Regions from separate parts of the Paenibacillus sp. FSL W8-0194 genome, predicted to be linked through region 1. Evidence: riboswitches for the same ligand, from Rfam matches in the RefSeq annotation. Region 1 holds a riboswitch; each other region holds the start of a gene.
The links. A riboswitch is a leader RNA that binds a small molecule or an ion and turns the genes downstream of it on or off. The one in region 1 is predicted to bind thiamine pyrophosphate.

Region 1 (5,403 bases):
TTCCGGGTTTTGGAACACGTAACCGATCCGGTCCGAGGGCGGACGAACGGCCCAGCGCGCTCTCCGGGAGGCGCCCTCCGTTTCCGACATGGCCTCCCCGCATAACCGGTATTCCCCGCGAAAGCGCAGGAGCGACATCAGGCTGAGCAAAAGCGAGCTTTTGCCCGCCCCGTTCGGACCGACGACCGCGATAAAATCACCGGGATCGACCCGCGCCTCGTCTGCCCGCACCACGGGCCGACCGGCCCGGAATCCCGCAAACCGCCGCAGCGTCAGAAGCGGAGCGGATGCGTCCGGCTCCAGCGGCTTCGCCGCTCCGCCCCGCCTCAGGTCAAGCACCTTGAAAAAATCCTCCCATACGCCCGGATACCAGATGCCGTACTGCTGCAGCTCCCGCCGGAAGGCGCCGAAAACCCATGCGGGAGGGCCGTCGCCGAGAACGCTCCCGTCCGGAGCCAGCAGGACGATCCGGTCCATCCGGTCCGCAATCTCTTCGATCCGGTGCTCCACGACGATTAAAGTCCGCCCTTCCGCCGCTTTCCAGACGGACTCCCACATCTGTTTTCTTCCCTCGGGATCCAGGAGGGCGGACGGTTCGTCCAGAAAAATGACCTCGGGCTCCAGCAGCAGCACGGAGGCCAGCGCCAGCCGCTGCTTCATGCCTTGGGACAGGCTGTCTACCGGAACATGCAGCAGATCCGGACGCAAACCGACCGCTTCAAGGGCCCGGCGCATTTCGGGCACCATCCGTTCCCGCGGAATGCCGCGGTTTTCCAATACGAACGCCAGCTCCTCGTCGACGTATGGCATGCAAAACTGCGTATCCGGATCCTGGAACACGTACCCTCTGGAATCCGGCGCCACGATGCCTTCCGCTTTGATCGGGACCTCGATCACTTGCGGAATCAGCCCGCCGAGCACCTGCAGCAGCGTCGATTTGCCGCAGCCGCTGGGCCCGAGCAGCAGCACTTTCTCGCCGCGGCGAACGGACAGGGACAAATCCTTGAACACAAAAGACGGCTCTCCTGGAAATTTAAGCCTGAGCTTGCTGACTCCCGCCACGGTCTCCGGCCCGAACGGTTCTAAATCAAGCGGCTCAATCATGGTCAAGCGCTTCATAATCCTTTTGGGTCACGGGCCGCAGCAGCTGCGTCACGCCGGTAGCCTCCAGCGCCTTCGCCAGCGCAAACGCCAAATATCCCGCCAAAATCGCGGAGCTGATGATACGGAGTACGTATTTGAACAGCATCATCCCGAGCGTATAGTCCGTCACGTAACCGAAATAAACATCGACCGCAAACGAACCGAGCGCAGCGGCCGCGCCCGCAAATGCCGCCGTCCCCATCTTGAAGCTGCGGTAGCGCACCAAGGCAAAAACCAGTTCCGCCGCAAGGCCTTGCGCGACGCTGTACAGCACCAGCTGAACGCCCCATTCGCTGCCGAACAAAATTTCCACATGGGCCGCCGCCACCTCCGCCAACAGGGCAACGCCGGGTTTGCGAATCAGCAGCATGGCGAGCGTCGGCGCCAAAAACCAGACCCCGTACACCAGCTCATCTGCCTGAAAAAACAGCGGCTTGAACAGATCGTACACCGAGCTCCAAAAATGATAGACGACGCCAAGCACAAGCGACAGCAAAATCGTGACCAGCAAATCGCTCAGCCGCAGCCCTTTCCTTTTTTCCGCCTGAAGCACGTGATTCATCCTACATCTTCCTCTCTTCTTCGGTGAGCGGGAATGCGCAAAAATAGGCATGAAAAAAACCGCCCTGGATACGCAAAGAGAGACGGTTAAATAAGCCCAATCCATGGGCTTCTATCGCGAATTCTCTACGCTGGCATTATCCAGATCAGATTCCCGGTCAGCAGCGGATACAGCTGCAATCTCAGCCTGATTCACTCAAGCTCCCGCATCCCAATATGTAACGGACCGCCCTTCGCCAAAAAAAACGAAGCATGCGAAAGCGTCCGGTTCCTGGTTCCAAAATACACCAATTCCGTGCCGGTTGGCAACAGAAAAAATTTTTCCTCGGCAGCCCCTGCCCTACTTCCCTCCCCCTGCATGCGGCCGTCTGTCTTGCGTTAGACCTTATTGATTTAACCGCTATTCTATGTCAATATATTTCAGAGTGTTCCAAAAATAGTATGCTGCGCATTTCGGATCCGGCCGAAATTCGGTGAAACCATAAGGCGGCCGCGAACGTTAACTCTATAAATCGACTCGAAGCACCATCCGAAGGGAGAAATAGCATGGCAAAACGATTGTTAAGGCTGATGACGGAGCTCTCCTCAAGAAAGTGGCTGTCCGCATTGATGGGGCGTTTTTCCCACAGCAGGCTCAGCAGGGGCGTCATCCCTTATTTTATAAAAAGCTATCAGATTCCGGCCGACGAAGCCGAAAAGGAAATCCACGAATACCGGACGCTGAACGAGTTTTTTTCGCGCCGGCTGAAGCCGGGCATGCGCCCGGTCGAGGAAGGGCCGAACGTGCTGACAAGCCCGGTCGACGCCAAAATAACGGCCATGGGCGACATTAGCGCGGGGACGATATTAAACGTCAAAGGCCAGGATTATTCCGTGGCGGAGCTGCTGAACTTTTCCCCCCATTTGGAGCTGTACAAACACGGCTATTTTTTTGTGCTTTATTTAAGCCCGACCGACTACCACCGCATCCATTCCCCCATTACGGGGGTGCGTACGGAAAGCGAGCATATCAAGGGCCGGGCTTATCCGGTCAACGAATTCGGCATGACCCGGATGAAATCGGTGCTGTGCCGGAACGAGCGGCTGATCACCTACATCGCCGGGGAATACGGCGAGGTGGCCGTCGTGAAGGTCGGCGCCATGAACGTCAGCAGCATCCGTTACGACGACGAATCCGTGTCCCGCTGGAACAACGGCGACGACCTGGCCTATTTCGAATTCGGCTCGACCGTCGTGCTGCTGACGCAGGACGGAACGTTTACGCCAAGGGCCGGCCTGAAACCCGGGGACCACGTCCGGATGGGCCAGCTTCTCGGAACGCTTCACCCTCCGGTCCCGCGGGACAAGGGCTAAGATCCGCTTTCGTCCCGTCCCAGAACGGAAGCGATCATCTTTTGCAGCAAACGCCCCGGCAGGATCGCTTTGGCCCGGAGCGTCAGCCGGGTGCTCCCCGGCAGCGCGTACCGGAACGCGGGCCGCTTCATGCATGCGATACGCGCAACGAGTTCGGCTACCTCCTTCGGGTCGCCTCCTTGTCGTGCGCTTTTTCGCGAAAACGCCAGCACCTTGTCCATCATGGCCCGGTAAGGCGAACCTTCGGGAGCGCTCATTTGCGCGAATCCCTTGTCCCAAATCGGGGTTCCGTAGGCCCCGGGCTCTACCAGAACCACATCGATGCCGAAGGGTTTCGCTTCGAGCGCAAGGCATTCGCTGAAACCCTCCATGGCGAATTTCGAGGAAGCGTACGGCGCATATCCCGGAAATCCAAGGCGGCCGCTGATGCTGCTCATCTGGATGATCCGGCCTTTCCCCCGCTCCCGCATGATCGGCAGCACCGCCTGCGTCACCCGCACCATGCCGTGAAAGTTCGTATCCATCTGTTCCTGCCAAATCGCGGCAGGCACCTCCTCGACGAAACCTCCGTAGGCCGTTCCGGCATTGTTGACCAGCACGTCCAACCGGCCGTACTGCCGGCGTATGTATGCCGCCGCGTCCGTCACGCCTGCGGCGTCGGTAACGTCCAGCCGCACGGCAACGATTTTCCCCTGCACCCCGGCTTGCGCCGCCGCGTCCATCAGCTCTGCCTGCGCCTCCATCCTCCGGATGCCTGCGATGACGGCGAATCCCCGCCGGCCAAGCTCAACCGCCGTCAGCAAACCGAAGCCGCTTGAACCGCCCGTTACCAGGGCTACCGGCTCCCCTTGCATTGTTTTCATGTTATCCCACCTTATACGGGAATCGCTTCGAACAGAAACGGCTTCCCGTCCAAATAATGCCGAAGGAGCGCCAGCGAATACGGCTTGCTTTCCCTCAGCTCCGCCGCTTCCCACGGATGCGGGGCATGGAAGCTCTGGTTTTCGATCAGCGCTTTGACAAAAAACGTTTCGAGCGCAGGAATACAGCCCGGCTGGCCGGAAACGGGCCGCAGCCGCTCGTATCCTTCCATGAACCATTGGCGCTGCACAGGGTACAAGCCGATAAACGACTGCGCCAAATCATACAAATAGAAGCCGAAACCGCAGCGCCCGAAATCGATCGGATAAGGCTCCCCGCCTTTGAACACCATGTTTCCTTCGTGGAAATCGCCGTGAATGAGGCCGAAGCTTTCGCGTTCCCGCTGCATGCCGGACATATGGGCCGTCACTTTGGCGGCCGCCTGCTCATAAATCGCGTATTCGTCCGGGGTTAGAAAACTCCCATAATGCTGCTTGAGCCTGGCCGTCTCCCGCGCGAACGGCTCCCCGTCCCATACCGGGCGGACAAAGCCCTCGGCAGGCTTGAAACGGAGGGCTGCCCGGTGCATCTTCGCCAGCAGACCGCCCATGAGAAGGAGTTGCTCTTCGCTGTACTGTCCCTCCCAATGGTCGCCATCGATCCAGCGAAGCACCGACACCTTCCAGCTTTGCCCCCGACCCGTCTCCACCTCGGTGACGTACGAGCCTTCGCGGTTCGGAACGCCCGTGGGGACCACAAGCCCTTCGACCTGCGCCAAATATTCGAGCCACTCCATTTCCGAAACGGTTTCCCTTGAGGATACCGCTGCGGGATGCACGCGGAGCAAATACAATCTTCCCGCTTCATCTTCGATTTTATAGGTGACATGCTCCGACACCTGAATGAAATCCAGATGTTTTTCCTGAATATCGTAATGCTCCAGGGCAGCCGTCAGAGCCGCCTCCGCCTGAACGAGCAGCAGCCTTCTGCTGTCCTCCGAATCCGCATGAAACGCTTCGTTCATGGGTATCTCCCCCTTGTTTTCGCTCTATTGCCGTTTTTTTCTGTTCCATGATTACAAAATTCCATATAGCCAGCATAGCATACCGGGCCCGGAAATTTCGATAGCCATCGCCGCCGTGCCGCCTGCTCCGGTCCTCGCCATCCCCTCTTGCAGGCCTCCGGCTCCATCGCTTGCCCTTCCCCAAAAAAGCTCATTTGCAGCAAAAATGGCGGTGCGGAGTCGACCCGACCCGCCCGCCATGCGTATGTTTGCCTCTTCTACGGGACCCGTTGCCTGTCCGCCCGCGATCGTCGGAGGAAGGCTCCGATAAGGAATCAACGGATTTCGGAAGGTTTTTTTCCCGTATATTGCTTAAACTGCCTGCTGAAGAAAAAGATGTCGCGATAGCCGAGGGCGTCCGCCACCTCCGTTACGTTCATGCCCGCATGAAGCAAAAGATGCTGCGCGCGCTCGATTCGCGT
Region 2 (5,403 bases), 260 kb from region 1:
CGACTCCGGCACCTGCACGGCTTCCCCGTTAACGATCAGATCCAGCATGAACGCCCCTCCCTTCCGGCTGCCTGACGGCCCCATGCCGCTCGGGCGCAAAACATTCCCAGCCTGCGAATGCGGGCTGCCCGCCGCTCATCTGTTCGGCGATCAGCGCCCCGGTAATGGGGCTCAGCAGTACGCCGTTGCGATAATGCCCTACGGCGACGAACAAACCGTCGCAGCCTGCAGCCGCTCCGAGATAAGGGAGGCCGTCGCGGGTTTGCGGCCGCAGCCCTGCCCACGCCTTCTCCCACCTGGCAGCCGTTATCCGCGGCACGAGAGCGGCAGCTTTGGCCAGCAGCCCCATCAAACCTTCGACGGACACCGTCAGCTCATCGTTGCGCTCGACCATGGAAGCTCCGACGAGGAGTCTCCCTCCCCGCTTCGGCACCAAATAACAGCCGTCGGTGAATATGGTATGGCTTACCAAAGGGACCTCCGTTACGACCGAAAAGCATTCGCCTTTCACCGGGTATACGCCGGTTTCGATTCCCGCTTGCGCCAGCAGCCGCTGGCCGTGGACGCCTGCAGCGATGACCGCCTGTCCGCAGCTTATCGTCCCTTCATCCGTGACGACGCCGGTAACCCGCCCCCGTTCCAGCCGCAGCGAACGAACGCTGCAATTCTCCTTGGCTTCGGCGCCGAGCATGACGGCTGCCCGGACATAGGCGGCCGTCAATTCGGGCGCCGACACCTGCCCGTCCCCGGGAATCCGCATCGCGCCTTCGATGCGGCCCGTCAGGTTAGGCTCCAACTCGTTAGCTTCGGCAGGCGTAAGCCACGCCGCCGTTTCCCCGGCTTGGCGTTGAGAGGCGATCATCCGCCGGCAATCGGCGGCCTGGTCCGGCGTCAACGCCACCTTCAAAAGCCCTTTCTGCACCAGTCCGATGTCGATGCCGGTAAGCTCCCTCAGCTCCTCCGCCAGCCGGGGAAACATCGCCCGGCTCTGCCGAGCGAGGTCGAACAGCACGTCCGCCCGGTGCGTCTCCGACTGGGCGCCGAGCATGCCGGCCGCCGCGCCCGACGCGCCGGAGCCGATTGTCTCCCGCTCCAGAATCAATACGCGCCTGCCCTTCTTTGCCAGATGGTACGCGATGGAACCGCCGATGACGCCGCCTCCGACCACGACGACGTCAGCAACGTCAGCTTGATGGACCATGGTTTTCCCTCCCGTTATGTAAACATTGATAATAAGCGGCAGCAGCGCTGACCGGGTCTGCCGCTTCCAAAATCCCGCTCATGACAGCCACGCCCGCCGCGCCGGCTTCAAGCGTCTCCGCCACGTTCGTCGGCTTCACCCCGCCGATGGCGATAACGGGAATGCGGACGCGGCTCGCGAGCAGCCTCAGTTCCCCGGGTCCGCGGGCCGGAGAACCGGGCTTGGATGCCGTCGCATAGACATGCCCGAAAATCACGTAATCGGCCCCTTTCTCCTCGGCCTCCACGGCCTCGTGCAGCGAATGGACCGACAGGCCGATCCGCAGCTGCGGAAACCACTTCTTCACATCGGATACATCCAGGCTGTGATGCCCGAGCTGCGCGCCCCGCACCCCGGCGGCAGCCGCGACGTCGGCCCGATCGTTCACCACGATGCGGTTTGCGGGAACCCCCGCAGCCAGCAGCATTCCGATTCCCTCCAGCAGCTCGCGCGCCGTTTTGGCCCGTTCCCTTACATGAAACGCATCCACGTATGGATGGATGAGGCCGGCAATTCTCGCCAGCTCATCCAGCGGCTGCCTTCCCGTCGAAACGACATGCAGTTCCCTCCCTGCCACAGGACCTCAACTCCCGCAAAAAAAATTAAAGGCCGCTTTCCCGAAAGAAAGTGGCCTTTTCCGCACGTCGACAGCCTTGCGCCCCAAAAAAACGCATAAGGCGCAAGCATAAAACGTTGTTCTTACCACTTCCCTCCGCTGGCATCGCTCCAGATCAGGTTCAAAGGGTCCGGAAATCGCACTTCCGTCTCAGCCGTCAGGCACCCCTAGTGATTTGCTATGAAATTGAAATTTACTATAACATGAATTCCGGCATGTGGCAATCTCTTCCATCCTGTTTTTTCAGCCGTCGCATCCGAAGCATCCGGCCAAAGCGCCCCCGGACCGAAAACCGGAAAAACGCGGCGGCAGTCAACGCGTAAGCAGAAATCGATGGGCTTGGCTGATGCCGCCCGCATCCTCGAACAACACCTTCATGGATAGAGCCGGAACAACCGCCTGTTCGTCCCAGATCCAATCAAGCGCCTCGTTCCCGGCACGCTCTTCGTTTACCGCGACCTTCCAGCCGGTTTTGGAAAAAGGAACGTCCAGCTTAATCTCATGGTTGTTCGCGTTATAGACGACGATGATGTTTTTCCAAGCGTCGCCGCCCGCAAAGTCCTTCAGCATAAAAGCGACCACCTGGTCCCCGCAGCGGAGCGTTTCCAAATGATTGTCAATCTGCTCCCGGGAGGTCAAGCGAAAGGCGGGGTGGCTTCTCCGAAGCTCAATCAGGCCCCGGTAATAGTCAAAAACCGGCCTAAACCTCCGCTTGTTTTCCCACCTTATGGCATTGACGGCATCGCCGCTGCGGTAGCTGTTATGATCCCCGTATTTCGTGCGGAGCAGCTCGTCACCGGCATGAATGAGCGGAATCCCTTGGGAGGTCAGCACGATGCCGTTGGCCAGGAGGGCGCGTTTTACCGTCTCGCTTTTCATGATGTTCTCGCCGTCTATGCTCCGGTACGGCTCGGATTTTTCCACGGCCTCATGCAGGCTCCCTTCATGAACGAGTTCCCCGTTTCGGATGTCCGGAAAATTGGCCTCGTCCCGCAGCCCCTGCGTCGCCAGCACTTTATCCCATAAATTCAAATTGTCGTGAACGGTCACGTAATTGACCGATTCGAGCGGAGCATCCGCGAAATCGCAAATCGATCCCCTGACCCCTTCAAGGACCGCCGCTTCCGTGCCCGTTCCGCCCGTGGCAAAACCTTTCCCTTCGCCGTCGCTGTCCCCTTTGATCGCGCCGCGGAAATGGTCGTTGAATACGGCAAAGCCGAGATTCCTCTGGCTGCCTTTCAACGTTTGCCGCGCAAGCGGAGATTCCCCGCCCGTCCAGGGCTCCCCGTAGACGATGATGGCCGGGTCCGCCTCGCGGCGCAGCTCTTCGACCATCAGCTTGACGGTATCGGTATCGATCAGTCCCATCAAGTCCAAGCGAAATCCGTCGATGTGATATTCGTCCGCCCAATAACGAACCGAATCGAGGATGAATTTCCGGACCATCGGGCGCTCGGTCGCCAGCTCGTTGCCGACGCCGGAACCGTTTGCCAGCCTGCCTTCGGCGTCCCTGCGGTAGAAGTACCCGGGCACGACCGCCTCGAACGGTCCGTCCTCGACGCTGTAGGTATGATTGTACACGACGTCCATCACGACGCGGATCCCTTTGCCGTGCAGCGCCATGACCATTTCCTTGAATTCGCGGATCCGGAGACCCGGCACGGTCGGATCGGTCGCGTAGGAGCCTTCCGGCACGTTAAAATGCTGCGGATCATACCCCCAATTGTACTTCGGCCCGGAAGCGCCGGGATCGTCCGCCTGCAGTTCGTTCACCGTTTGGAAATCGAATACCGGCAGCAGGTGGACATGCGTGACTCCAAGCTCCTCCAGATGGTCGATGCCGATCGCATTGCCGTCCTTATCGCGCAGTCCCGTTTCCGTAAACGCTTTAAATTTTCCTTTATGTTGAAAACCGGCGCCAGGGTCGGCCGAAAAATCGCGCACATGTAGTTCATACAAAACGGCGTCTTTGCACCCGGCCATGGGCGGCCTGCGGTCCGCTTCCCAGCCGGGTGGGTTCCAGGCTTCCATGTCCACGATCGCCGACCTGGCGCCGTTGGCGCTGACGGCTTTCGAATACGGATCGGCGGCATAGCGGACGGTTCCATCCGGGTGCTCGATTTTGTACATATAATAGCGGCCGGCAAGATCGCCGGAAAATCGCAAAAACCATACGCCGTCCTTCCACTTTTTCATCCCGACTTCGAGTCCGCCCGCATGATCGAAGACCTCGCCGTCCGCGTTATAACAACCCGCATCCTCATAAAGCGCGAGCGTCACTTTTGCGGCCCCGGGCGCCCACAGCTTAAAAACGCTTTCCGTTTTGCTATACGTGCAGCCCAAATCCCGTCCGCCGTAATACTCCGTGATTTCCCTCATGATTACACCACCGTAAGCTATGACATTCGATGCACGCAAGGATGCTGCATAATCCCCAAAACAGACTTTCAGTCCGAAATAGACAGCGACAAAGTTTGGTTCGGCTACATACTGTTTCCGGGAGCGGCCGGAACCGGATTTTGCATCATCCCTACGTCAAAAAGCCTAACCTATCCTATGTGCTTTTGTTGCCAAATGTACAGGTTTGTATGCATCGAAAGAGCCCAATTTGAAGCGTGCCGCCGTCAAAATAGGCGGATCGTGGTTGCGGGCTTGCGGAAGGCGGCAACGGCGCAGCTGCGCCGCCATTTAGGCGGGGCGTCGCGGCTGCAGGCCCTTTAAGGCGGACTTCGGCCCTCCCGCTTATTCAGGCGCTTCAGCGCGGATTCAGGCGCAAAAAAGGCGCCGGATCATGCCGGATCCGACGCCTTTCCCCTCCGTTTTTTCGGATTGAAAGCTACTCTTCGAGAAACTCTGCGTATTGCTCCGGACTGAGCAAAGCCGAGAGCTGCTCCTCCAGATCGCCTTCGACTTCGATTTCAGCCATCCACCCGCCGTCGTACGGCTCGTTGTTGACGAGCTCCGGCTCGTCGCCGAGCCGCGGATTGATTTTGGCGATTTGACCGCTGACGGGGCTGAAAAGGTCCGACACGGTTTTGACGGATTCGATCGTGCCGATGCTTTCTTCAGCCTGTACGCTTGCGCCTTCTTCGGGAAGCTCCACGAATACGATGTCGCCAAGCTGATGCTGGGCGAAATCGCTGATGCCGATGCGCACGACGTTTCCGCTTACCTTTTCGACCCATTCGTGATCCTTGCTGTACCAACGGTTTTCTTTCACATTGCTCATCGTTTTTCGACTCTCCTTCGATTCTTGTCGTCATCCTTCGAAATAGGGTTGCTAATGAGCCATTATGGGGTGTCTGACGGCGGCTGCTTGGTTTCTTTGGCTTCCTTGGCTTTGCGGCGGCGCTGCTCGACCAGCTCTCGGGTCAGCCTGCGGCCGGTAGGCGTGGCGGCAAGGCCGCCTTTGCCCGTTTCCCGGTGTTTGCTCGGCATGGCGCTGCCGACCTCCAGCATGACGCCGATGACCTCGTCGGCGGGAATGACGCTGCCGACGCCGGCAAGGGCCATATCGGCGGCTGCCAGCGCGGTGACGGCGCCGAGG
Region 3 (5,403 bases), 970 kb from region 1:
TGACTTTGTCGGGGAACAGCGGAGAAATTTCAATCGTCATCCGGTCTTTTCCGACGCCGATATGCGGTCCTAGAACAGGGGAGACCTCAAGCGTGACGGAGAAGTGAAAGCCCCGGTCTCCCGGACCGCCGTTGACCCGTGTGGCCTGAAGGATTTCGATTTCGTAGGGATAAACGAGCGGATTCGCCGTCAGCAGGTTTTGGTAATAATCGTTTACGGCGTTTTGGATTTCGGGAAGAAGCAGCTCCAGCATCATGTCTTGGTACAGCTGCAGCTTCGGCTCTTTCGGCTGAAGCTCCTCCGCGGCGGCAACGGCGGGGCAAGAAGACAGGAAAACGGACAAGAGCAGCACGGCCGATCGTAGTTGGGATTTCATCGTTTCACCTCGTATACAACGTTCCCCTGATTTGGATGAAAATATTCGGCTTGTAAAACGATTCGAACATGATCGGAGATCAAGAACATCATCGGGGATCTATACAAAACGGCCCGTGCATGGGTTCCTTCGCGGAACGGCAAGCACGGGCCGTTTTTTATGCGGCCGAATCTTAAGTGGCTCCTTGCATTTTCAGCTGCTCTTCGCGCAGCCAGCCGGACAGCTCGCGTCTGAGCCGGATGAAATCGGGATGCTCGATGATGTCCTCGCGGCGCGGCCGTTGGAACGGCACGTCGATCTCGTGAAGCACCGAGGCGGGACGGCTCGAAAACACATAAATACGGCTGGATAGCAGCAGCGCCTCTTCGATATTATGCGTAATAAAGAGCACCGAGCGGCGGCTCTCCTCCCAAATATCGAGCAGCCAGCGCTGCATGTCGCTGCGGGTCAGGGCATCGAGCGCGCTGAACGGCTCGTCGAGGCACATCAGCTCCTGCGGGCTGAGCAGGGCGCGCAGGAAAGCGGCCCGCTGCTGCATGCCGCCGGACAGCGTATGCGGATGGTTTTTCTCGAATCCGCCAAGCCCGACCTTACCGAGCCATCGGCGGGCATTTTCGCGGGCTTCCCGATCAACCTTCCCTTGGACCTCCTGGGACAGCAGAACGTTGTCTTCGATCGTCCGCCATGGGAACAAGGCCGGCTGCTGCGGCATGTAGCTGATATGTCCCTGCTGGCCGGTTACGTCCGCGCCGTTCATGCGTATGCTGCCCGCATCCGGTTTGACGAGGCCGCCGATGATATGGAACAGCGTGCTTTTGCCGCTGCCGGAGGGTCCGAGGATGGAGACGAATTCGCCTTTGCCCACGGTCAGCGTCACGTCGTCCAGCACCTGCAGCCGGCTTCGCTTGGACCGGAAGGTTTTGCTGATGCCGGCCGCTTCGAGGGCGGGAACGGTTTGATTATCGCCGGTTTCCAGGGCAGCCGGCTTTTGTTCCAGCGTTGACATAGGTTTAGCAGCTCCTTTCTTTTCCGGTATCAGTTTTCCTGTTTCGGTTTCCACCGTACAAGCCATTTTTCAAGCAGGGCGATGATGCCGAACAGGAGCAGGCTTAGCGCCACGATGATCATGATGGCGACAAACATGCGATCGGTGCGGTAGCCCGATTTTTGCAGCATCATATAGTATCCGATCCCCTTGTCGGCACCGATCCACTCCGCAATGACCGCTCCCATCACGCTGTACGTCGCCGCGATTTTGACGCCCGAAAAGATCGCGGGCAGCGCGTGCGGCAGCTCCAGCTTGGCGAAAATTTGCCGCTTGTTCGCGCCGATCATCCGCATGTAATTCAGCATGACCCGGTCGGTCTGCTTCAGTCCGCCCATCGTGGCGACGGCAACGGGGAAAAAGCAGACCAGGGTAATGACGATCAGCTTGGGCAGCAGCCCGAAGCCGAACCAGATCATCAGGAGCGGGGCAAGCGCGATGGTCGGAATGTTTTGGCTCAAAATGAGCAGCGGGTACAAGGCCGACTTAAGAAACGGGACCAGGTGCAGGATCAGCGCGATGATCATCCCGACCGCCGTTCCGATGATAAATCCTTCGAGCGTCAGCCTCACCGTTGCCCCGACATGGCCCCACAGATCCCCGGCCCCAACTGCGGTTTCCTTGGCGATATCCACCGGGGAGGGGAGGATCCATTTTTCGATATGAAACAGCGAGGTGCTCAGTTCCCATGCGACCAAAAAGAAGAGGACCGCCACAAAGGGCGGCCATACGCTATTCCACCAACGTCTCATGGACGGTATTTCTCCGTAAGCCGCTCCATGCTGATGCCGCCGGGACGATGGGCGATTTTGATCTGGGAAATGATGCTTGGGCTGCCCGCCTCCACAAGAGCTTCATGCATGCGGCGCACGACGTCGAGCAATTCCTCGAGTTCGCCTTCCATCGTCGTTTCAAGCGGGTGCACCTCGTATTTGACGCCAGACTTTTGGATCACTTCGATGGCGCGGTCGACGTAATCGTAGGAATCCTCGTTGTTCGGCGTTTTTGGAATGACCTGTATGCTGAGCAGGGTATGAGCCATATCAATCACGTCCTTTTAAAATTTGATGATTGCTGTAATCACGCAGCGGGTTCGCTTGGTACAGCGATCCTTACCTATTGCTGCGGCAAAAAGTCGTTCGTAAACGCGTTTTCGACGTCCAGCGGCTTGTCGAGCAGCTTATGCTCGTACATCCAATCCGAATATCCTTTCCATACCTGTTCCTTCTGCTCGCCCCAGCGCTTGGCATCGTCCTGGTATTTCGGGCTGAGCCACTTCTGGCTGGCCATGACGAGATCCTTGTCGAGCTCGGGCACGGCTTTGATCAAGATGTTGGCTGCATCCTCGGGATGCTCAATCGCGAATTGATAACCTTTGGAGGTAGCGCGCATAAACGCTTTGACCAGCTCCGGATCTTCCTTGATCTGCTTTTCATTGGTGACGAGGACCGGCGTGTAATAATCCAGCTTGTCGGAGAAGTCTTTGACGTACAGCATATCGAGCGGCTCCTTGCGGAGCTCGGCTTCGATGCCGGTCCAGCCGTAGAAAATCCAGGCGAAATCGATGTCGCGTTTCACCGCCGTAAAATAATCCGCTTCGCCCATGTTGACGATTTTCAGCTTGCTGACGTCGGCCTTGTCGATGTCCATGATCGAATCGATCACGGCTTTTTCCACCGGGGAGCCCCAGCCGCCGTACGTTTTGCCTTCAAAATCCTTCGGCCGTTTGATGTTCCGGTCCACGGGCGCGGCAAAACCGGAAGTGTTATGCTGGATCACCGCCGCGATCGACACGAGCGGAACGCCTTGCGTGCGCGCTTGGGTGACGTTTTCCTGCACGCTGACGCCAAACGGCACCTTGCCCGATGCCACCATCGCCTCCGCGCCGCCGGCTCCCGGCTGCACGATGTCGACGTTCAGGCCTTCTTCTTCGTAGTACCCCTTTTCTTTGGCGACGTAGAGTCCTGTATGGTTCGTGTTCGGCGTCCAGTCCAGCACGACTTTGACATCCTTCAGCTTTTTGGGCTCGCCGCCGCCGGCCGAGGAGGTTTCCCCGGATGGCGTCCCCTGGCCCGTCGTTTGGGCGTTTCTGCTTCCGCAAGCGGCCGGAACCAGCACAAGCAGGAATGCCAGCAAAAACAGTCCGATTTTTTTCGTTTTCATTGTGTTTCTCTCTCCCTTGTCCATTTAATCCCCTTCATTTTGCAAAAGAATCGCGTTTCCATATCTGGAGGCGAATCACGGGACCGCGGCCGTCTTTATTTTCGCCGGAAGGTCCGATCATTCAACAAAAAAAGCGCCCCGGATGCGGGACGCTTAAGGCGCAAGGATGACATGGCGAACGCCATGACGATGGCTTTTCCTACGCTGGCATTACCCAGATCAGGTTTAAGGGTCAGTATCTTGGAGGGATACAATCTCAGCCGGCCGATTCCAGCACCCCGGATTCTTATGAAGTTAACGGGTTATTACATTGGTATTATAGTCCTAAGCTCGGAATAATTCAACGCTTTCGGCCGCGCGGCTGGACAAGCCAGCGTATAAATGACCGTAGAAATGCCACTATAAGGATGAAAGGAGTCTGGTTTTTACAGGGGGCTGAGGAAAATCAAAACAAGCATTTCGTTCATTCAAACGGTCATGATTTTGATGCTGAGCACCGGCCTGCTGAATCATGTCATCATCATTCCTATTTTGCTTGACGCGGCAAAACGGGACGCCTGGATTTCGGTGCTGCTGGCATGCGGACTCACGCTCGTATGGGCGGCATTTCTTTATGCGGGCATGGCGAAACTCAATAAACGCCATCTGTTCGATTGGTTGGCCAAAGCCTATCATCCGATCGTGGGCCGCGTTTTGGCCGTTTTCATTGGTTTGTACCTGTTTGCCATTTGCGCGGTAACGACCCGGGATACCATATATTGGATTCATTCGACCTTCTCTCCCGAAACGCCCATTATGATCTTTTCGTTTCTGTTCCTTCTGATCTCGGCTTTAAACGCTTTTTTGGGCATTCAATCCGTTGCCAATACCGCGAGTTTATTGCTGCCGATGGTGATTGTGCTTGGCTTTTTTGTCATGTCGTTTAATATGCCCCACAAGGACTACTCCTTGCTGAAGCCGATGCTTGAACTTGGCATGGGGCCCGTGTGGAAGGGGACGCTTTATGCGGGGGCCGGCTTTGCCGAAGTCATCATGATCTTCTTTTTGCAGCATCATATCCGAACGCGCATAACCTATGTTTCCTTGGCCGTCACGGTTTTGCTTTTTTTAGGACTCACTCTGGGGCCCGTCATGGGCGCCATCGTCGAATTCGGGGCGGACGAAGCGGGCAAGCTCCGGTTTCCTGCTTACGAGCAATGGAGGCTCCTGAACATTGGCCGATACGTCGAGCATCTGGACTTTTTTAGCGTCTACCAATGGTTCTGCGGCGCATTTTTGAGAATTTCGCTCGCTTTGTTCCTCATTCTCGACGTTTTTCGGGTGAAGGGCAAAAAAGCGAAAGCGTGGGTGCTGGGGGGCATTTTTATCGCCATATTAATCATCATGGCCGTTCCTTTCAGCGACCGGTATTTTATGAAGGCCCTGTCCGTCTATGTGCTTCCCGTATCGGTGTGGGGAATAGCGGCTTTTTCGGTGATCATCACGGGGCTGATCGGCTTGGCCCGGCGAAGGGGGAGAATATCGTGAAAAGCCGTGAACGAAAGGAAGCCCAGGCCGTCGAAGGTATCGTTACGGAGCTGTTTGGATCAAGCTCGGATATCCGAAGAAAAACGATTCCGTTATCGGTACCGGGTTATTCGGTTCAGCTGATTTACTGCCAGGGATTGTCCGATACGGCAAGAGTGGAGCAATGGGTCGTGCCCGAACTGATGAATATACCGGAGCAGATCCTGCTGTCGGACGAGATGGATTGGCCGCGCAAAATTCCGTTCCCCATGGACCCGATCCCCGAGGACCAAAGGGAGGCGGCAATGAAAGA
Region 4 (5,403 bases), 260 kb from region 1:
CCCGAGCGGGCGCGCTTCCTGCCATACGTTGGCCGGCACCAAAGCTTGGGGAACTTGTCCTTTCTCCAGGTCCATGCCAAGCACGATTTCCTTCCGCTCTCCCGGGTTCTCTCCGTCTCCGCCAAGCACGAGCTGCAGCGGGCTTCCGGCATGCCACAGCCACAATTCGTCGGAGTAGACGCGATGCCATTTCGAAAATTCGTTCGGGTGCAGCAGGAAATAAATGGACGTGGCCGCCGGCCGCGAACCCGAATATTTGGCGTCAAGCACCGCTTGAGGAATCTCGAACGAAGATTTCCAAAGCTCCTTGTACCAACCGCCCTCGGGATGGGGCTGCAGGTCCAAGGTTTTTACCAAAGGGGACAACATTGCTTCCGTCATGTTCTGCCTTCTTTCCGTGCCAGGATTGCACATACTGTAGAATGAAATGAACCCTGTTTATGAGGGAATCTGCCCTTTACTTTAACAAATAAAGGAGCGGATTGTAAATGACGGATTCCCTTCTGCCGAAGCATTGGCGCATCCTTCCCTATTTTGCCCCGGACGGGCCGGACTGAACCGGGCGGTAAGTCTGAGTGCGTTCATCTTCGAATGACCCCTTGCCAATTCAGCCTGTAAGCAAAGACGTATGCATGGTTTTCCTTTTCGGTGCAACATGCCCTGTCATGCGGTACATTCTCGAGCTGATGCGCAGCGTTACCTTGTTGTTGGATTCATATCCGCGATCATCAAGGATTCCGGATCCATCCTTCGGGACGTCAAACCGGGATATGTTAAGCTTGGGGATTTCGTCCGGCCATGGATACGGTCAACGCGCGGGACAGCTCCATCGCCGCCAGGTACGGATCGGGCGTTTGCGTAATCGCTGAAATGACCGCGATGCCGTCCGCCCCCGCTTGAATCACCTCAGGGGCGCGGGCTGCGGTAATGCCTCCGATGCCGACGACCGGCATGGCCGCATGCATCCGCCGGATATTCCGCAGCATTGCCGTGCCTTGAACCGGGCGGGCATCCTCTTTGGAAACGGTCGGAAAAACCGGGCCGACCCCGAAATAATCGGCACTCAGCTCCGCGCCAAGCTTGGCTTCTTCAAGCGTATGCACGGACAAGCCCAAAATTTTGTTCCCGATGCGTTCCCTCACCCGGTCCGCCGGCTCGTCCTCTTGTCCGATGTGCACGCCGTCGGCGTCCAAAGCAAGCGCCAGGTCGACGTCGTCATTGACGATAAGCGGCACGCCGTATCGCCGGCAAACCGCAAGGATGCGTCCGCCCAGCTCGGCCTTGGCGTTCCCCGCGAGCGCATTCCGCCCTTTCTCGCGAAGCTGTACCATCGTGACCCCGCCCCGGATGGCTTCCTCCACGACCTCCGCCGCATCTTGCCTGCAGTTGACGCTGCCGACGACAAGATAAAGCTTCAGCCTTTCCTTCAAATCGGCCGGTTCAAAGCGTTTCACCGGACCAGCTCCTTCCTGCGCCGGTACGCCCAATGATTGGTCGGGCCGCTGCCTCCTCCGATACCAAGCGCCTCCTCGATGGCGGCCTGGATGTAATCCCTTGCGGTATGTACGGCTTCGCCAGGGGACGCCCCTTTCGCAAGTTCGGCCGTAATGGCCGCGGAAAACGTGCAGCCCGTTCCGTGCGTATGTTTCGTCGCTATTCTGGGCCGCGCGATCTCCGTAAACGACTCCCCGTCGTACAGCAGGTCGACGGCCTCGTCCGACGCCGGATCGTGGCCCCCTTTAATGACGACCATTTTGACGCCGAACTCCGCGATTGTTATTGCTGCTTCGCGGCGCTCCTCCATCGAGGCAATCGGCCGCCCGGCAAGCACTTCCGCCTCCGGTATATTCGGGGTGACGATGAGCGCAAGCGGCAGCAGCCTGCGCGTCAACGCCTCGACGGCATCGTCCCGCAGCAGTTCCGCCCCGCCTTTGGCGATCATGACCGGATCGACGACCACCCGGTTCCATCCGAATGTTTCGATCTGATCCGCAACCGCTTCGATAATGTCGGCGCTGAACAGCATGCCCGTTTTGACTGCGTCCGGGCCAAGATCCGTCCCCACGGCATGGATTTGCCCGGCAACGGCTGCGGCCGGCAGCGGATAGACGCCGTCCACGCCCAGCGTGTTTTGGATCGTAACCGCCGTAATCGCCGACATTCCGAATGCGCCGAGCTCCTGGAACGTTTTCAGGTCGGCCTGGATTCCGGCTCCGCCGCCGCTGTCCGAACCGGCTATCGTCAAGGCTTTCGGAACGCTCATTGCACGAACCCCCTTCCGGCCGAAACCGGGTGCTCGCTAAGCGCCTCTTCCGGAAGCGGATATTGATCCATTTCGGACAAGGCGTCAAGGAACGCGGCTTGAAAGCTTCCCGGCCCGCGGCCGCCTGCCGCCGCGTACGCCCGCGATGCCGCCGCCCCGTAAAAGGCAAGCGCAGCCGCCCCGGCCGTCAACAAATCCGTTTCAACGGCGGCAAACGCGCCGATGACCGACGTCAACAGGCAACCCGTCCCGGTTACGCGGGTGAGCATCGGATGTCCGCCCCGGACCACGTATCCCTTCAATCCGTCCGTAATGACGTCCTCCCGGCCGGTGATCGCCACGACGCTGCCGAGACGGCAGGCGGCCCGCACCGCGAGGTCGACCGGAGGCTCCGATTCGGACTCTTCCGCATCCACGCCTTTGATGGCCGCCGTTTCGCCGATCAGGTTCGCGATTTCGGCCGCATTGCCGCGAACCAAGGCGACGCGGACTTCCCGCAGGATCTCCAGGGCGGCTTTCGTCCGGAACGGAGTGGCGCCTGCGCCTACCGGATCGAGAATCACCGGCACTCCGTGCAAATTCGCCGACCGGCCGGCAATGATTGCGGCTTCGACCAGCCCGGCGCTGAGCGTGCCCAGGTTCAACACCAGCGCGCCCGCTATTTTCGCCATATCCGCAACTTCCTCCCGGGCATAGGCCATGACGGGGGACGCTCCGATCGCCAGCAATCCGTTCGCCGTAAAATTCGTCACCACCATATTCGTGATGTTGTGCACGAGAGGCCTGCGCCGCTTGACGATGCCGGGCAAATGCTGCATATCCTCGATCATCGTCCCACCCCTTCCGCCGGGATCATGGGAACCGGCCATTCTTCCAGCGTATATGCCATGTCCCAGAACATGTACTCCAGACGGCAGCTTGCCGCGAAATGCTCCTTGAGACGTTTTTTCCGGTCGGAAGACAAACCTTGCGCCCGCTCGTCCAGCAGCAGACGCATCTTATCCGTAATCCCGCCTTCGAAGCGGCCGTAAAAGTGCATCCAATCGTAAAACGGATGGGAACGGTCCGGCTTCACTTCCGCCAGCAATTTGGCGCCGATCTCCGTATACGTCCAAGGGCACGGCAGCATCGCCGCCAAAATATCCTCAAGCGTTCCTCCATGGGCCACGCTCAGCATGTGGCGGACATAGTGGTTCGCCGACGGGGCAAGCGGGTAACCCTGCAATTGTTCGTACGAAACGCCCGTCACGCTGCAAAAATTGTTGTGCGGATGCGTTTCGCTGTGCAGGATGAACGAAATTTGCTCGTTAAAAAGGGCCATCGTGTCGCGGCTGTCGCATTTCGAGATCGCGATTCCGTATAACTGGATATAGGCGTTCAAATACTCGAAATCCTGCTTCACGTAATGGATCAGCTGCTCCTTCCGCAAAGTTCCCTCCGCAATGCCGCGCACGAACGGATGGTCAAAAATGGCGCGAAAAATCGGATCCGCTTCGTTTCGAAGCTCATCGGTAAAACGGGTCATGCCAACACCTCCGAATGAATTTGGATGAAATCCAAACAAGAAGAAGCCGGAAGCGGCCGATCAAACTCAAAAAAGCCGCCCCGAAATGGAGCGGCTCCGAAACGCTATCAGCATGAAAAGGCATGGGATAGGCGAAGTCCGTTCCACTTCCCTACGCCGGTATGATCCGGATCAGGTTCAAAGGGTCCAAGCATCCTTGTCTCAGCCGCTTGCTCGCGGCTCCCCCAGTGGATTTCGTATGAAGTTCGTTTTTCACCCTTTACTTTATCCTTCAAGCCGCCGCTTGTCAAACCGGAAACATCGGCGCCGAATGTTCCCTCCGCCCCTTCGGACTCAGCCTAAATAGCGGTGGTACAAGCTTTTGGCTTCCGCGATGTCCTTCGTTCCGTGCACGAGCACCCGCCCGTCCCAAAAAACCGTCAACCGGCATCCTCCCGCCGCAAAAGACACGAGATACGGGTTCTCCTTGACCTCGCCGCCCTGCCGGGACAATCTGCGCGCCAGCTCCTTCAAATCGCGCCGGACCGGTGCGGGCGGACGAATTTGCACTGTATCCCGGCCGCACAACACGGCTGTCCGGGACTGATTGGCCGGCTGCAGGTACGGGTGGGTGCGGTGTTTTCCGCATGACGGGCAATCCGGCTTCTTCATGCCCCCCACCCGGATCGCGGCATGGGCGCCCGTCCATAAATCGAACGAAACGAGCTTGCCGTGCAAAGCATCCCGATCGCCTACCAACAGCTTAAGCGCTTCGGAGGCTTGGTAAGCCGCGACCATTTGCGCCGCCGGAGCGATGACGCCGGCCGTATCGCAAGTTGCGCCGCCGGTCGGCACCTTCCCAAGCAAACAGTAGAGACATGGCGTTCGGCCGGGCACGATCGTGAAGGTTATGCCGTAACTGCCGACGCAAGCGCCGTAAATCCATGGAATGCCCAGCTTCTGGGACAAATCGTTGATCACGAGCCGCGTCTCGAAGTTGTCCGTCCCGTCGAGGATGACGTCCACGCCCTGCGCCAGCCCTTCGATTTCCGCAGCGGCGGCGTCGGCGACGACGGCCCGGATATCGATGTCCGAATTGATGCGTTCCAGGCGGGCTTTGGCCGCCGCCGCTTTCGGCAGGCGCAGCAGGGCGTCTTCTTCGCAGTACAGCTGCTGCCGCTGCAGATTGTTCGTCTCCACGTAGTCGCGGTCCACGATGGTGACGGTGCCTACGCCTGCGCGCACAAGCGTTTCCGCGCTTACCGACCCCAGCGCTCCCGCGCCGACGATCAGGACATGCCCCTCTCCAAGCTTCCGCTGGCCGTCCGGACCGATTTTGGGGAACAACGCTTGCCTCGAATACCGATCGTTATGCATCCCGTCCCCGCTCATGTGACGCTGATTCCCTCGAGCGGGCTGCTGGCGGTCCCGCAGCGCTTTTTCGGAATGCGGCCGGCTTCGTAGCCGAGCCGCCCCGCTTCGATGGCGAGCTTCATGGCGAGGGCCATTTTTACCGGGTCCTTGGCGCCCGAAACCGCCGAATTAAGCAGCACGCCGTCGGCGCCAAGCTCCATGGCGACGGCCGCGTCCGACGGCGTGCCGATGCCGGCGTCGACGATGACGGGCACGGTCGATT

Region 2: linked by a shared signal. The riboswitch ahead of tenI (thiazole tautomerase TenI) and the one ahead of MKY58_RS05610 (ECF transporter S component) in region 1 are both predicted to bind thiamine pyrophosphate.
Region 3: linked by a shared signal. The riboswitch ahead of MKY58_RS01375 (ABC transporter substrate-binding protein) and the one ahead of MKY58_RS05610 (ECF transporter S component) in region 1 are both predicted to bind thiamine pyrophosphate.
Region 4: linked by a shared signal. The riboswitch ahead of tenA (thiaminase II) and the one ahead of MKY58_RS05610 (ECF transporter S component) in region 1 are both predicted to bind thiamine pyrophosphate.

Annotation. Positions count from the first base shown of each region.
Region 1 is NZ_CP150205.1:1,309,624-1,315,026, reverse strand. Features, by position in the region: gene MKY58_RS05615 (ABC transporter ATP-binding protein) at 1-1,104, opposite strand, end outside; gene MKY58_RS05610 (ECF transporter S component) at 1,097-1,705, opposite strand; TPP riboswitch at 1,811-1,922, opposite strand; gene asd (archaetidylserine decarboxylase) at 2,251-3,057, shown strand; gene MKY58_RS05600 (SDR family oxidoreductase) at 3,054-3,920, opposite strand; gene MKY58_RS05595 (phosphotransferase) at 3,932-4,942, opposite strand; gene MKY58_RS05590 (helix-turn-helix domain-containing protein) at 5,257-5,403, opposite strand, start outside.
Region 2 is NZ_CP150205.1:1,566,634-1,572,036, reverse strand. Features, by position in the region: gene thiS (sulfur carrier protein ThiS) at 1-45, opposite strand, end outside; gene thiO (glycine oxidase ThiO) at 29-1,201, opposite strand; gene tenI (thiazole tautomerase TenI) at 1,185-1,817, opposite strand; TPP riboswitch at 1,931-2,035, opposite strand; gene pulA (type I pullulanase) at 2,169-4,235, opposite strand; gene gcvH (glycine cleavage system protein GcvH) at 4,693-5,085, opposite strand; gene sdaAA (L-serine ammonia-lyase, iron-sulfur-dependent, subunit alpha) at 5,148-5,403, opposite strand, start outside.
Region 3 is NZ_CP150205.1:339,786-345,188, forward strand. Features, by position in the region: gene MKY58_RS01355 (DUF3888 domain-containing protein) at 1-376, opposite strand, end outside; gene MKY58_RS01360 (ABC transporter ATP-binding protein) at 549-1,382, opposite strand; gene MKY58_RS01365 (ABC transporter permease) at 1,412-2,173, opposite strand; gene MKY58_RS01370 (MTH1187 family thiamine-binding protein) at 2,170-2,463, opposite strand; gene MKY58_RS01375 (ABC transporter substrate-binding protein) at 2,538-3,584, opposite strand; TPP riboswitch at 3,764-3,875, opposite strand; gene MKY58_RS01380 (endospore germination permease) at 4,050-5,111, shown strand; gene MKY58_RS01385 (spore germination protein) at 5,108-5,403, shown strand, end outside.
Region 4 is NZ_CP150205.1:1,572,721-1,578,123, reverse strand. Features, by position in the region: gene MKY58_RS06850 (cupin domain-containing protein) at 1-381, opposite strand, end outside; gene thiE (thiamine phosphate synthase) at 774-1,454, opposite strand; gene thiD (bifunctional hydroxymethylpyrimidine kinase/phosphomethylpyrimidine kinase) at 1,451-2,263, opposite strand; gene thiM (hydroxyethylthiazole kinase) at 2,260-3,093, opposite strand; gene tenA (thiaminase II) at 3,090-3,788, opposite strand; TPP riboswitch at 3,920-4,024, opposite strand; gene MKY58_RS06825 (ThiF family adenylyltransferase) at 4,122-5,144, opposite strand; gene MKY58_RS06820 (thiazole synthase) at 5,156-5,403, opposite strand, start outside.